DNA from 3 places in the Microcoleus sp. ARI1-B5 genome. Region 3 is predicted to be linked to each of the others. Evidence: riboswitches for the same ligand, from Rfam matches in the RefSeq annotation. Region 3 holds a riboswitch; each other region holds the start of a gene.
The links. Region 3 has a riboswitch for cobalamin ahead of QUB63_RS16230 (energy-coupling factor ABC transporter permease). Riboswitches for the same ligand answer to the same signal wherever they lie in the genome.
Positions count from the first base shown of each region.

Region 1: linked by a shared signal. The riboswitch ahead of cobG (precorrin-3B synthase) and the one ahead of QUB63_RS16230 (energy-coupling factor ABC transporter permease) in region 3 are both predicted to bind cobalamin.
Region 2: linked by a shared signal. The riboswitch ahead of QUB63_RS18815 (DUF1636 domain-containing protein) and the one ahead of QUB63_RS16230 (energy-coupling factor ABC transporter permease) in region 3 are both predicted to bind cobalamin.

Region 1 is NZ_JAUBVK010000001.1:134,117-138,633, forward strand. Features, by position in the region: gene cobG (precorrin-3B synthase) at 1-1,449, opposite strand, end outside; adenosylcobalamin-variant (AdoCbl-variant) riboswitch at 1,515-1,594, opposite strand; gene QUB63_RS00590 (Ig-like domain-containing protein) at 1,851-2,540, opposite strand; gene QUB63_RS00595 (GNAT family N-acetyltransferase) at 2,928-3,425, shown strand; gene cbiE (precorrin-6y C5,15-methyltransferase (decarboxylating) subunit CbiE) at 3,446-4,517, shown strand, end outside.
Region 2 is NZ_JAUBVK010000012.1:115,102-119,618, reverse strand. Features, by position in the region: gene QUB63_RS18820 (bifunctional serine/threonine protein kinase/MFS transporter) at 1-1,152, opposite strand, end outside; cobalamin riboswitch at 1,295-1,458, shown strand; gene QUB63_RS18815 (DUF1636 domain-containing protein) at 1,481-1,891, shown strand; gene cobW (cobalamin biosynthesis protein CobW) at 2,153-3,187, shown strand; gene QUB63_RS18805 (CobW family GTP-binding protein) at 3,360-4,331, shown strand; gene QUB63_RS18800 (WD40 repeat domain-containing protein) at 4,319-4,517, shown strand, end outside.
Region 3 is NZ_JAUBVK010000009.1:149,616-154,132, reverse strand. Features, by position in the region: gene cbiQ (cobalt ECF transporter T component CbiQ) at 1-607, opposite strand, end outside; gene QUB63_RS16235 (energy-coupling factor ABC transporter substrate-binding protein) at 604-936, opposite strand; gene QUB63_RS16230 (energy-coupling factor ABC transporter permease) at 941-1,699, opposite strand; cobalamin riboswitch at 1,722-1,868, opposite strand; gene QUB63_RS16225 (Uma2 family endonuclease) at 2,062-2,802, shown strand; gene QUB63_RS16220 (Uma2 family endonuclease) at 2,921-3,619, shown strand; gene QUB63_RS16215 (FAD-dependent oxidoreductase) at 3,863-4,517, shown strand, end outside.

The sequences.
Region 1 (4,517 bases), on a different contig from region 3:
AAATTCGCCTAATGACTCCCGAGGTTCTCGAAACTGCTGATACACCCGCAGGATTCGCTCGATCGCGCGGGGCATCTCGGCTACACTGACGGCTGGGAAGATTTGCCGTCCAAAGGGCAAGTCTTTTCTACCTGCATAAATGTTGTAAGCTGCGATCGTTTCGCATCCCTGCTGAATCTGAGTTCCTACTAGGGTGATATCAATTGGTTGGTGTTGGGCGCAGGACTTTTCACAACCGCTGAAATGGATGTTAATCGATCGGTCGAGCGTCAGTTTTTGCGCTAAATCCCTCACCATTTCTAGGGCGTGACTTTGAGTATCTGTCGCCGCCGACGCACAGCCGCTGTTGCCGGCACACGCAACTAAGCAGGAATCTATGCGAGTTGCGGATGAGTGCAATCCGAAATCGGCGATTTGCTGTTTGACCTCAGAAACCTGGGAGTTGGGGATGTCGGAAATCACCAGATTTTGCCACGGCGTAAGTCTCAGGGTGCCGCTGGCTAGATTTTGGGCTAAATTTGCCAAATTTCGCAGTTGCTTCGATTCTAGCCTGCCTAGGGGCAGCGCAATGCCGATGTATGAGAAATCGGACTGTCGCTGACGGTGGATGCCGAGATTGCCGTTGGGTTCGATCGCCCTTGGGTTGGCGGTGAAAAGCCTCTCAGGGGCAGGCCCCATGCCTACCCCACAAGAGTTTTGGGAGATGTCTCTTTCAGAAAGCTCGATCGACTCGCGCTGTAAAGCAAATGGCAAATTTTTCTCTACTTTTTCTAGATAACTTTCAGCACCCCAATCTGCTAACAGGTGGCGCAAGCGCGGTTTTTTGCCATCTATTCGCGGCCGATTTTTGGTGTATTCAAGATAGGTATTAGCGAGGGCGGCTAATACTGAAATACATTGCGCTTGTGGGATTAAAATCCCGGTTTCGCCGTTTAAATGCAGCCGAAAAACTATTTCGGAATCTGCATATCGCCTTTGGGCTGCTAATAAAATATCGTTGCGCAAAGCCTGGATCGAAACCGCTTCGCCGCCGTCAAAGCCAATGCTGAACTTAGCCGAAAGTTCCGACAACTCAGGATGTGTTTGCAGGTAATTATCCCAAGCTGCAACTATCGGGCGAGTATTGAGTAACTGTTGGCGATCGATTCCTGCTGTCGGACTTGCCATCATATTCCGAATTGGGTCAATTTCAACGCAGCGAGATGCTAATCCCAATTCTTGCAAATCCTGCCAAATTGACGGGGCAATTTCTGAGTGCAATTCTCGGATTTGTAAATTTGCCCGATTTGTGACTTGCAAACAGCCGGTACTGTAGCGATCGACTAAATTGGCGATCGACCAACACTGCTGTACATTTAAAATTCCCCCCGGAATCCGCATCCTGGACAAAACTCCGTCTCGGGCTCGGGAACCGTAAAATAAGCCCGGACAAGTCGGTAAATCAGTCAAAAGCAACAAATAATCTCCTTCCCCGTGCGACGCAGGGAACCTACAAGTAAACGTGTCAAACAAATCCCGAAATCGGCATTCTGACTCTCACAGTTGCGGCACAGCGCCGGAATTGCACCGGACTTTCCCGCTTTCAGGTTTAAGAAATGTATCACAAGTCGATCGCCCGCAGCGAAAACTCTCAACTTTCTTAACAAATGCCCGCTGATTTTGTATAGTTTCTAAACGAACTCGACCCAAATTCATAGGAATTGCCAGAAACCGGGTTTTTTACAAATATACACAGGTTGCAGACCCCAGATTCGCTAAAAAACCGGGTTATGAAGGTTAAAGTGCATCCTGGACTGAGTTAAAATGACTCGCTGGCCCAGATTCATAGCAATGCAACGATACTTGTTATTTTATTTGATGGTTAATTGGGCTTCCCTTGTGCGATCGCCCATTCCCCCAGTAATAGTAACAGTTCCAGGTCGCAGCGCTTGAAATGTGCCCGCCGATTGCGTTTGAGCGAGCAACGGCTCCGGATTGGGAGATTTGCTGGGTGCACCAGATATCGATTGCTGATAGTAGGGAGTCGAAAATTGGAAATAAGTCACTGGCGGAAGCAATCTCCCCTTTGAATCGGAGAGAATCATTTTAAAAGTAATGCGATCGCCCGCGCGGACGGTTGCAACTTCTGGTAGAATCCGAAGTGTCCAATCAGGCGGGTAAACAATACCGGACATAGAGAGTGTTTCTCCACCTTTTTTTGCGAACACGGCAAACTTTCCCGGCGCCATACCCGTCACAATTCCCTCTGATGAAACTTTGACGACTCCTGCATTGTCAGACGACCACACCCACTGTTTCTCGGACTGCGTAGAATCTCCTGCAATACACTCTGAAAAATCGGTCATCCCTATTTTTAGCTTAGTCGTTTGACCCACAATTAAAGGCTCTACTTCGGAAGAATTGTATTTAAGGCAAGGGGAACTGTCAAATGTACTTACAAAGCCGAGAATATTCCATACCGTAATACCTATGAAGCCGAATAACAGGACGATCGCAGTTACGCACCCGATCCCGATAAATTCCTTCTGTTTGTTATTCATATTTAATATTGGTTTTTTTTATCTCTAACTTTATGAACCAGTGCGCCTCGCGCTCTAGCTTTGTATGCCAGCGAGAAAAGTGGCACAGAGATAAATAAAATGCTATTATTTTTTCACAGCGGGAATACTGCGCTAAAGTATCTCGGAATAAATTTGTGATTTCACAGCAGATCAAATAGCATTCATTCACTCAGTTTCCTTAAAAATATCTGCGTTAATCGTCGGTTGCATCTGCCTTAAATCTGCGGTTGACATATCAAAACTTTATGCAAAAGGTATTGTAAAGTTGAATCGCTAAGTATAACATTACGGTCAGCCAAGGGTAATATAATAGATGCACAAAAACAGCGAATAATGTAGGTAAGTTATCCTAAAAAAATAACCGACATGATACTTAAAACTCAGAGATTGGTTTTAAAACAGATTTTGGAGATCGACCTCAACACGCTCCACAGAATTTTCACTGATTCCTATGTCAGGAGATATCTGTGTGACGGCGAAATCTGGTCGCTGCAACAAGTAGAAGAAATGCTTGCCGAGAATCAAAAGCTTTTTGCCGAAAAGAAATTCGGTCTTTGGTCGATCGAGACAAACACCGAGCAAGAAGTCATTGGATTTGTGGGTTTGTGGTATTTTTTTGAGGAAGAACAACCCCAGTTAGTTTACGCATTGCTGCCAACTGCAACGAAAAAAGGTTACGCTACTGAAGCTGCAACTAAAATCATAGAATATTGTTTTGATGAACTTGGCTTTGAGTATGTTGTCGCAAGTTGCGATCGCCCAAACATCGAGTCGCAGAAAGTAGCAGCCAGACTCGGGATGAGGCAAGTAGAAGAAAGGATTGTCAATGAAAATCCCATATTATTCTTTAGAATCGATAAGTAGTAATTAGCAGTCAGGGCGCAATGCAGAAATGGCTTTCGGTGGTGGGGATTGGCGAAGACGGACTTTTGGGATTGAGCCCGATCGCCCGATCGCTACTCGATCGATCTAAAATCATTGTCGGCGGCGCGCGCCACCTCGCCATGCTACCAACCGACGACACCCGCGAAAAATTGGTTTGGGCTTCACCGCTGCAAACAACAGTTGACAGCATCATCAGCCGCCGGGGAGAGTCTGTTTGCGTGCTCGCAAGCGGCGATCCGATGTGTCACGGGATTGGTGTCACGCTGTCGCGCCGGATTCCGATTTCGGAAATGACTGTGATTCCCGCAGCATCGGCTTTTAGTCTGGCTTGCGCGCGTTTGGGCTGGGCGCTGGCGGATGTTGAGACTTTTAGCTTGACAAATCGCCCGATCGCATCGATCGCCCTTGCTTTGTCGCCGGGGGCGCGCTTGCTAGTCTTGAGTGCCGATCGACACACGCCGGAAAAGGTCGCCGAATTGTTGACACAGCGGGGGTTTGGCAGCAGTTTGATGACCGTGTTCGAGCGGATGGGAGGGGACGCGGAACGGCGGATCGAGGGGGTTGCAGCAGCTTGGAATGCTGCGGATTTGGCGGATTTGAATGCGATCGCCATTGCAGTTGCAGCCGATCGCGAAACTCTTCTGCTTTCCCGCACTGCGGGCTTGCCGGATGCTGCATATCGCCACGACGGACAGTTGACTAAACGGGAGGTTCGAGCCGTTACTCTGTCGGCATTAGCGCCGATTCCGGGAGAGTTGCTTTGGGATGTGGGCGCGGGCTGTGGCTCGATCGCGATCGAGTGGATGCGGAGTCACCGCAGTTGTCGGGCGATCGCGATCGAGCGCCATCCAACTAGACTGGAATATATTGCTGAAAATGCCTCTAATTTGGGTGTTCCCGAACTCAAAATCGTGGCGGGAGACGCACCGGAAGCTTTGGCAAATTTGCCGCAACCGGATGCTATTTTCATCGGCGGCGGTGTCACCGCAGAGGCTTTGCTGGAAACTTGTTGGAATGCTTTAGGTGATGGCGGGCGATTAGTGGTGAATGCGGTGACAATTGAGAGCGAAC
Region 2 (4,517 bases), on a different contig from region 3:
GGGCAGCGGGGCTGTTGTAGCTTGCAATTCTATTGTATGAGTTTCTGGTTCAGAATTTGCGCGCAAGATGATTTGGCGGTTGTAAGTTTGACTTTCCAGCAATTTGCTCGTATCGACTGCGATTTTGCACTCGATATTATTGCTTTCAAATGCCTGCGGTTCAAAGGAGATCCAAGAGTGGTCGTAGGGCGTGTGGGGCGGATCGTTCGGATGCGGCGCGACTTCCCACCTGCCACAAAGCATTGTATCGGGAATTGGGTTGCTAATGGCAATCGTCCCTGTTAAGATTTCTCCATATTCTGTGGCGGTGAATTCAATGCGATGGCGGTAAATTCTAACTTTCGGCAAGCTGCTGACATCCAAAGATTGTAGCGCAGTTAAAGCATCCGCAGCCGACTGATATCTATCTTGAATTCTCGACGCTACCATCCTTTCCAGCCAATTCATCCAACCCTGCTGCAACGGCGGTACTAAATGCCGGAAATGAATGCCATAATTGGCATCAACTAAATTACCGACATCCCCAGATTTCGTACCAGTTAACAAGCAAATCAGCGTTATCCCCAAGCCGTAAAGGTCGGATGCTTTGGTTAATTTTCGGTTGAACATTTGTTCGGGTGGCATGAATCCCATCGTGCCTTTGACGACGCTGCTAGCCGCGATATTTCCACCTCCTAGCCGAGCAAAACCGAAGTCTACTAAATAAACATTTAACTCTTCGTCGATTAACAAGTTTTCCGGTTTGATGTCGCGGTGAATTACGGGCGGTTTTTGGGATTGCAGGTAAGCTAGAATTTCTAAAGTGGCGATCGCAATTTGTTTGATATCCGGCGGCGATAAAGTGCGATCGATCGCACTTTCGGCATTTTTGTATTCCTGCACCATGCAGAAACCGCTGTCAGTCCCGAAAGCATCGAGATAGCGGGGAATTCCAGGGAAATCCAAACTTTCGAGCACTTTGATTTCCTGTTCGTAAGCTTCGTATTCTGTCCAGCTAGCACCTAATTGGGCGAATTGAAATTGCTTGATGACAACGGAGTTTGTTGTGTTAATTTTTGTGGCGAGATAGGTGACGCGGCCGCCCAGACTGTTGTATCCGAGTTCGCGGGTTACTTGATAGCCGTGTGCGGAAAAGTCGCGAAAAGCGTTCATAAGGTTCGTAGTGAGGACTTTAGTCCGCAGAAATATCAGAGGACTAAAGTCCTTACTACGAACCGGGTTAATTTATGTAGCTAGATATTAAAACTTGCTTTTACCAAGATAACTTTTTTGGGAAAAGGCGGCAAGTGTGATAGGATTTGAATTCGCGATCGGTTCTAGCGGGGAGCAGCCGCCAGAGGAAACGGGGAAAGTTCGGTGCAAGTCCGGCGCTGTCCCGCAACTGTAATAAGGTTTGTAGTAAGGACTTCAGTCCTTCGCCTTTGAAGTCAGAATGCCCGCCGATATCTAACTCACTTTTGAACGCATCTGCGAGGTACGGATGATGAATGGAACTAACACGGTTGTACGCACAAAACACTGTCTTTTGGTTTGCACTGCTTGCGCTAGTGTTTGGAAAGACGGCAAGCGCGAAGGTAAAAGCGGCGGTCAACAATTCATGGAAGATTTATCGAAACTCGCTCAAGATTGGGAGTTTTGCGAGCAGTTTGATATTCGAGAAGTTGAGTGCATGAGTGCTTGCAGTCATTCTTGTGCGGTGTCTTTTGCTGCTGCTGGAAAGTATACTTATCTGTTTGGTGATTTGCCCGCAAATGAACCGGAAAGTGTCGAGGCTGTACTGGAATGCGCGGGTCAATACTATGCTAAACCAGACGGTTTGTTGCCTTGGGCTGAACGTCCTCAAGCTCTGAAAAAAGGTGTTTTGGCGAAAATCCCGCCGCTGCCAAATTAAGCTCTTTCCTTCCAGGCTTTGCCCATCGGCGATAACTAAGGCTACCACTCCGCCAGGGACTTAAGTCCCTGGCTAATAGCGAAAGTCCTCTAAAGAGGACTGAGAATAAAAATTTTAAACTCATTAGTCCTCTTGAGAGGACTTTCGCTCCATCGGCAGGGGTTTAAACCCCTGCCGGACTGTCGGTTTAACGAGTTTCCTGTCAGCAATTGACTGACCCAAAATTGAAAGATATTCAATCACACAACAACTAAATTACTAATGCACAAAATCCCTGTTACAGTTATCACTGGTTTTCTCGGTAGCGGCAAAACTACCTTAATTCGCCATTTGTTGCAAAACAATCAAGGCCGCCGCATTGCTGTTTTGGTTAACGAATTTGGCGAAATCGGAATTGATGGAGAACTGCTGCGCGATTGCCAAGTTTGCGACGAAGAAGAAAATGTCAGCAGCAATATTGTAGAACTAACAAATGGTTGTCTTTGCTGCACTGTTCAAGAGGAATTCTTGCCGACTATGCAGGAATTGTTGAAGCGCCGCGACCAAATTGATTGTATCTTAATTGAGACTTCTGGCCTCGCACTTCCTAAGCCTTTGATTCAAGCTTTTCGCTGGCCGGAAATTCGCACGGGCGCTACTGTTGACGGTGTGGTTGCTGTTGTCGATTGCGAGGCTGTTGCTAGCGGTTCTTTTGTCGGCGATATCGATGCTTTGATGGCGCAGCGACAGGCTGATTCTAGTTTGGATCACGAAACTCCGATCGAGGAATTGTTTGAAGACCAGTTGGCCTGTGCCGATATGGTACTGTTGACGAAGGTCGATCGCGTGAATTCAGAAACTCACCAGAAAGTTCAAACCTGGTTGCAGCAAGAGTTGCGCCCGAGCGTGAAAATTGTTCCCTGCAAGGCTGGCGAAATTAACCCGGATGTGCTGTTGGGATTTAATGCGGCGGTTGAGGATGATTTGGAGTCCCGCCCGAGTCACCACGACACGGAAGAGGAACACGAACACGATGATGATATTAACTCGACTTTCTTTATTGCCGATCGCGAATTTGAACCGGATGCTTTGGTGAAAAAGCTGCAAGCCTTGATGCAGCAACAGGAAATCTACCGGATTAAGGGGTTTGTGGCGGTTCCCAAAAAACCGATGCGGATGGTGTTGCAAGGTGTCGGTTCGCGTATAGAATATTTTTACGATCGCCCTTGGCAACCTTCGGAACTCCGCCAAACCAAACTGGTGATTATTGGTAGAGAGTTGGAGCGCGATCGAATTGCAGCTATGATTGGCAGTTAATTCTCTTGAGTCATCGGTCATACCTACAAAGGTTTGTAGTGAGGACTTTAGTCCTTTTCTGGATGCGGACTAAAGTCCTCACTACGAACTTACAAGTGCAGTTAACCGTTTAGCCTCAGAATCATGTAAAATAGCGACAATAGTTATCATTATATAATAATCGAGGTCAAGTATGGTGACTGCTGGGGCGATCGAATCAGTTCCCGTAACCGTTCTTACAGGCTACTTGGGTGCAGGCAAAACCACCCTGCTCAACCGCATTTTAACACACGAACACGGCAAAAAAGTTGCAGTCATCGTCAACGAATTCGGCGAAGTAGGCATCGACAACCAACTGATAATTGATGCCGACGAAGAAATTTTTGAGATGAACAACGGCTGCATTTGCTGTACAGTCCGAGGCGACTTAATTCGGATTATCGGCAACTTAATGAAGCGGCGCGACAAATTCGACCACATGGTTATCGAAACCACAGGCTTAGCCGACCCCGCACCCGTAATTCAAACATTTTTTGTAGACGAAGATATGCGGGACAAATTGCTGCTAGACGCAGTTGTCACCGTAGTCGATGCCAAACACATCTGGCAGCATTGGGATGCAGATGAAGCTCAAGAACAAATTGCCTTCGCTGATGTTATTTTGCTCAACAAAACAGATTTAGTGACCGAGGCAGAATTGGCAGAATTAGAAAAGCGAATTCGCGCCATGAATGCAATGGCAAAAATCCACCGCACTCACAACGCTGAATTAGCAATGGATGCTTTGTTGGGCGTCAAAGCATTTGATTTGAACCGCGCTTTAGAAATCGAACCAGACTTTTTGGGCGAACACGAACACGAACACGACGCAACAGTAACTTCCGTAGCCATAGTAGAACCAGGTGCTATTGACGGCAACAAATTTAGCGATTGGATTGAGGAATTGTTGCGAACTCAAGGCCCGAATATCTTTCGGACGAAAGGCATTTTAAACATAGCTGGAAAAAACGAGCGATTTGTTTTTCAAGGAGTGCACATGATGTTCGACGGTCGGCCGGATAGACTTTGGAAAGCCACCGAAACTCCGAAAAACGAACTCGTATTCATCGGTCGCAACTTAAACGAAACTCAATTGCGAGAGGATTTCCGTCGGTGTCTAGTTTAAAAAGTAGCGAACAAGCCCTGGAATTTCACTCCGCAGCAATGCTGTCTGACTACGTAACTGCTGTTACTTGGTCGTCGGATGGCACAACTTTAGCAGTTTGTTCCGCTGCGGGGGAAGTGATGCTGGCGACAGTAGGCGAAATTAATCAATTGTCCTTACAACCGCTGCAAACTGCTACAGGGAAAT
Region 3 (4,517 bases):
TACCCAAACTTCGCATTCCTAATTTCCAAGTGCGGTAGCCGCCGCGCGAGTTTTGGGCTATCCAAAGTTCATCCGCGATCGCCAATAAGCTAAAAATAAACCGATACATTAGTAATAGCAGTTCTGTGACCAACTCCGGACACCTTAATTTTCGGAGAATCTGCAAGATTTCGGTAAATGGCACCGTCAACAGGATGAAGTACATACAGCTTGTCGATGCGAAGGCGCGCGCTAATAGCACGCTCACTTGATATATCCCCGTGCGACTCACATACAGATAAAAACTGCCGATACTAATTCCCCAACCTTGCCAAATATCCCATTGAATTGCCGAGATTCGATCGCCCGCAACCGCACCTATCGCCAACGCAGGCAAACTCGTCAGCAAAAACATCAACGGTAGCGACAGCAACCGCAGATAGAGTTTCGCCGGAATTCCCGCATAAACGACGATCCAGATTGTCAACCAAAGGGCGATCGACAACTGTACCGCTGCATTGGAAACTAGAGAGAGGATTAATAGGGCGATCGCAAAAGATAGCTTGTGAGTTGGCGGCAACCCCCGCAAGCGATTTGTATAAGCCAGACTATCAATCTGATGGTTCATTCCGACGATTTGTTATCAGATTGTTGCCGAGATTGCGATCGGCCTTTATACAACCCAATCACATAGCCAACTACGCCAGCGCCCACCGCTGCTTGAGACGCAAACAATAGACTGGAAATTTCGCTGCTAGCAGGCTCAAACAAGTGATTGAACCAAGGCTTATAACTCGGTTGAATTTGAGTAATTGCTTTCTTAGCTTGGTCATCAGCACCGCCATATTCACCCCGCACAAAAACCAGGGGAATAACAGCAAGAACAACCACAGAAACCCCCAACATCCAATTTTGCAGCGAACTAGCTTGTTGATTTTTAGTAGGTTTTTGATTCACAACTTTATGACTCCTGTCTCAAGAATTTCAAAGTTTCCAACTCCGGCTTCCCGTAAGAATGCAGCCAATTCCAGACCAATACAGTCAGCAATCCCTCACTGATAGCCAGAGGTACTTGAGTGATAGCAAAAATGCCAGCAAACTTGAGAAACGAAGCCATAAAGCCGCCGCTTGCTGCGGGAAAAGCTAACGCCAATTGCATCGAAGTCGTCACATAAGTCAGCAAATCTGCCAAAGCCGCCGCGCCAAAAATTGCCGCCCGCTGGCTACCAGTTCGCAACAGCAATCGATAGATAAAATACGCAGCAAAAGGGCCGACAATCGCCATCGAAAACATATTCGCCCCCAACGTTGTCAAGCCGCCGTGCGCTAACAGTAACGTTTGAAACAACAGCACTAAAGCGCCCAGTACAGCCATCACCGAAGGGCCGAACAAAATCGCACCCAAACCCGTACCCGTCGGGTGAGAACAACTCCCTGTTACCGAAGGAATTTTTAAAGCAGAAAGCACAAAAGTAAACGCACCCGCCAAAGCAAGCAATAATTTAAGTTCCGGGTGTTCTTTGGTAATTCGGGCGATCGATCGCAAACCCAATACAAAAAAAGGCAGCGCCACAATCCACCAAAACGCAGCCCATTGCACAGGCAAAAAACCTTCCGAAATGTGCATAGCTGCGGCGGGCGCTGCCGAACCCAGGACAAGATAACAACTCAAGCCAGCCATCAATCCCAGGCTGACTAATTTCCGATTTCCGGCCTTCATGCTGAACCTCGCAGATGAGACAATGTAAACTAACACATCGGCGGGCATCCTGACTCAGAAAGCGACAAAACTCTCATTACAGTTGCGGGACAGCGCCGGACTTGCACCGAACTTTCCCCCTTTCCTCTAATGGCTGCTCCCCATTAGAACCGAATCGTTAGCTTAGTATAGTCGATCGGGCAAGTCTCAGCCAATATTTTACAAAAATTATTTCAGATTAAGTAACTCAAGATTACCTATCATCTTGCTTTTCTTCCTTTTCTTACTTAGCGTCTTTGCAACCCATAAAAATCTTAATCAAATACAAAAAAATACCCAACAACTAAATGCTAGAATTTTAATGAGTTTCGAGAAAAGCCGCCATGTTAAATTACAACTTTCCGAAGCACTGGCCCTCAGCAGACGAACTACCAGACTCAGATGAAACACCAGTGGATAACGAACTGCAAGAATTAATACCAGGATTGCTAAAAGCAATATTGCTCATAATTTGGGCGGAACGCATGGACTGGTTTTTTGGCATAGATATGGCTATTTACCATCACCTCAACAAACCTGTCATTGTGCCAGATGCTTTCTTAAGTTTAGGTGTACAACGGTTTTACGATGAAGAATTGCGTCCCAGTTACGTGCTGTGGGAGGAAAAAGTGATGCCAACTTTTGTCCTCGAAGTTGTTTCCCCGACTTCTCGCAAGGAATACAGCGCCAAGTTGAAAGAATATCAAAGGTTAGGCGTACTTTATTACGTCATTTATTCTTCTCGCCGCCGCCGCAAACCCCGTTTGGAAGTGCATAAGTTAGTCAATGGCAAGTATGAGTTACAGCCAGGAAATCTAGTTTGGATGCCAGAAATTGGTTTGGGAATTGGCTGTGAAAGGGGAAATTATTCTGGGGTGACAAGGGAGTGGTTGTATTGGTACGATGCGGATGGAAAACGTTATCTGACTCCTGAAGAACAGTTGAAAGAATCAGCGCAACTTGTCCGACAGGAAGCCCAGCGCGCCCAACAGGAAGCCCAGCGCGCCCAACAGGAAGCCCAGCGCGCCGATCGACTAGCTGAACGATTGCGCGAGTTGGGGATAGATCCAGATAATCTTAGCTGATTGCCGAATATTTGGGATTTTGTAGGGGTAATTTCGCTGTGTTTGCCACTCTCTTTCTTTCCACAAGAGTGGTCTAATATCAAAGTTATAATCTTAGTGATTTTTGAGGAAAGCCGCCATGTCAAACTATAAATTGCCGACGCACTCACCCTCACCCGAAGAACGACAAAAATTCTATCAACCACCTGCGGATGACGAACTTAAAGAATTAATTCCAGGATTGCTAAAAGCAATATTGCTGATACTTTGGGCAGAACGCATGGACTGGTTTTTGGGTTTAAATATGGGTATTTACCAAGACTCAGACGAAGAGTTCATCAGGCCAGATGCTTTCTTAAGTTTAGATATAGAACGGTTTTACCAGGAAGAATTGCGTCCCAATTACCAGTTATGGGAGGAAAATGTTATACCAATTTTTGTCCTCGAATTGCTTTCGGCTACTTATCACCACAAATACACCGGCAAGTGGGAAAAATATAAAGATTTAGGCATACTTTATTACGTGGTTTATTCTTCCCGCCGCCGTAACGATCCCCGTTTTGAAGTATATAAGTTAGTCAAGGGAAAGTATGAGTTACAGCCGGGAAATCCTGTTTGGATGCCAGAAATTGGTCTGGGTATTGGTTGTGAAAGGGGCAATTATTCTGGGGTGACAAGGGAGTGGTTGTATTGGTACGATGCTGATGGTAAACGCTATCTGACTCCTGAAGAACAGGTGAAGGAATCAGCGCAACGTGCCCAACAGGAATCGCAACGTGCCGATCGACTAGCTGAACGATTGCGCGAGTTGGGGATAGATCCTGATAATATAAGCTAATTGCAGTCAAGAGTACGAGACAGACGCACTCAAGGCCGATCGCCAACCGGGTTTTTCCAGCGAGATCGATCGCCCTAAACGCAAGATTTTCCCGAAAATCCCGATTTTTGCGTCCAGAAATGTGTGAAAATTATCAAAAAAATCAGGAAAGATGCGGCCTTATTTGGAACAGACAAAGAGTTTGATGGCAAAAATTGAGATGCAGATCGAAAAAATGGCGGGAGAGGTAATTAAATAATGGTCATGGATCTGCGTTCTTACGATGTCATCTGCTTTGGTGATGAAGTTCCAGGAGTTCTAGCAGTTATCTCCGCCGCCCGAGAATACCGTCGCCGGACAAAGCGTTATCCGCGAGTTTTGCTGATGTCTAAAGGAAGCTTGCAGGAAGGAATTGGCGGGCATTTAGTAAGAGGCGGCCTCGCTTATTTAGATAGAAGCCAGATTAGTCAAGAACTGCAACAATCTTTAAATTTAGATACCTTTGGTTCACCGCCGACAATCTATAAAGAATTCCTGCAAAAATCCGGTGTCACCGCGATCGCACTTGACCCCCCCAAATCCAGCGCAGCGCTGAAAGAAATGCTGTTACAAGCAGGGGTCGATCTCCTCAGCAAAGTAGAAATTCAATCAGTCAATAAAGAAGGCCAAAAAATTGCCAGTATAACCACCTCTAAAGGCGTAGTTTATGCAGGCAAGCAATTTATTGATGCCACTGTCAATGCCGAATTAGCTCAAGCCGCAGGTGCGAGAAAGCTGAAGGGATTTGAAACCTTTGGTCTGCCTAACTCAGAACTTCCAGTCACCCTCGTGTTTGAAACCCAAGGACTCAGTGCAAGAAGACTGAAAGAACTCGATTACCTGTATCTAAAACGCTTCACAAACCTCGCCGATTCAGAGA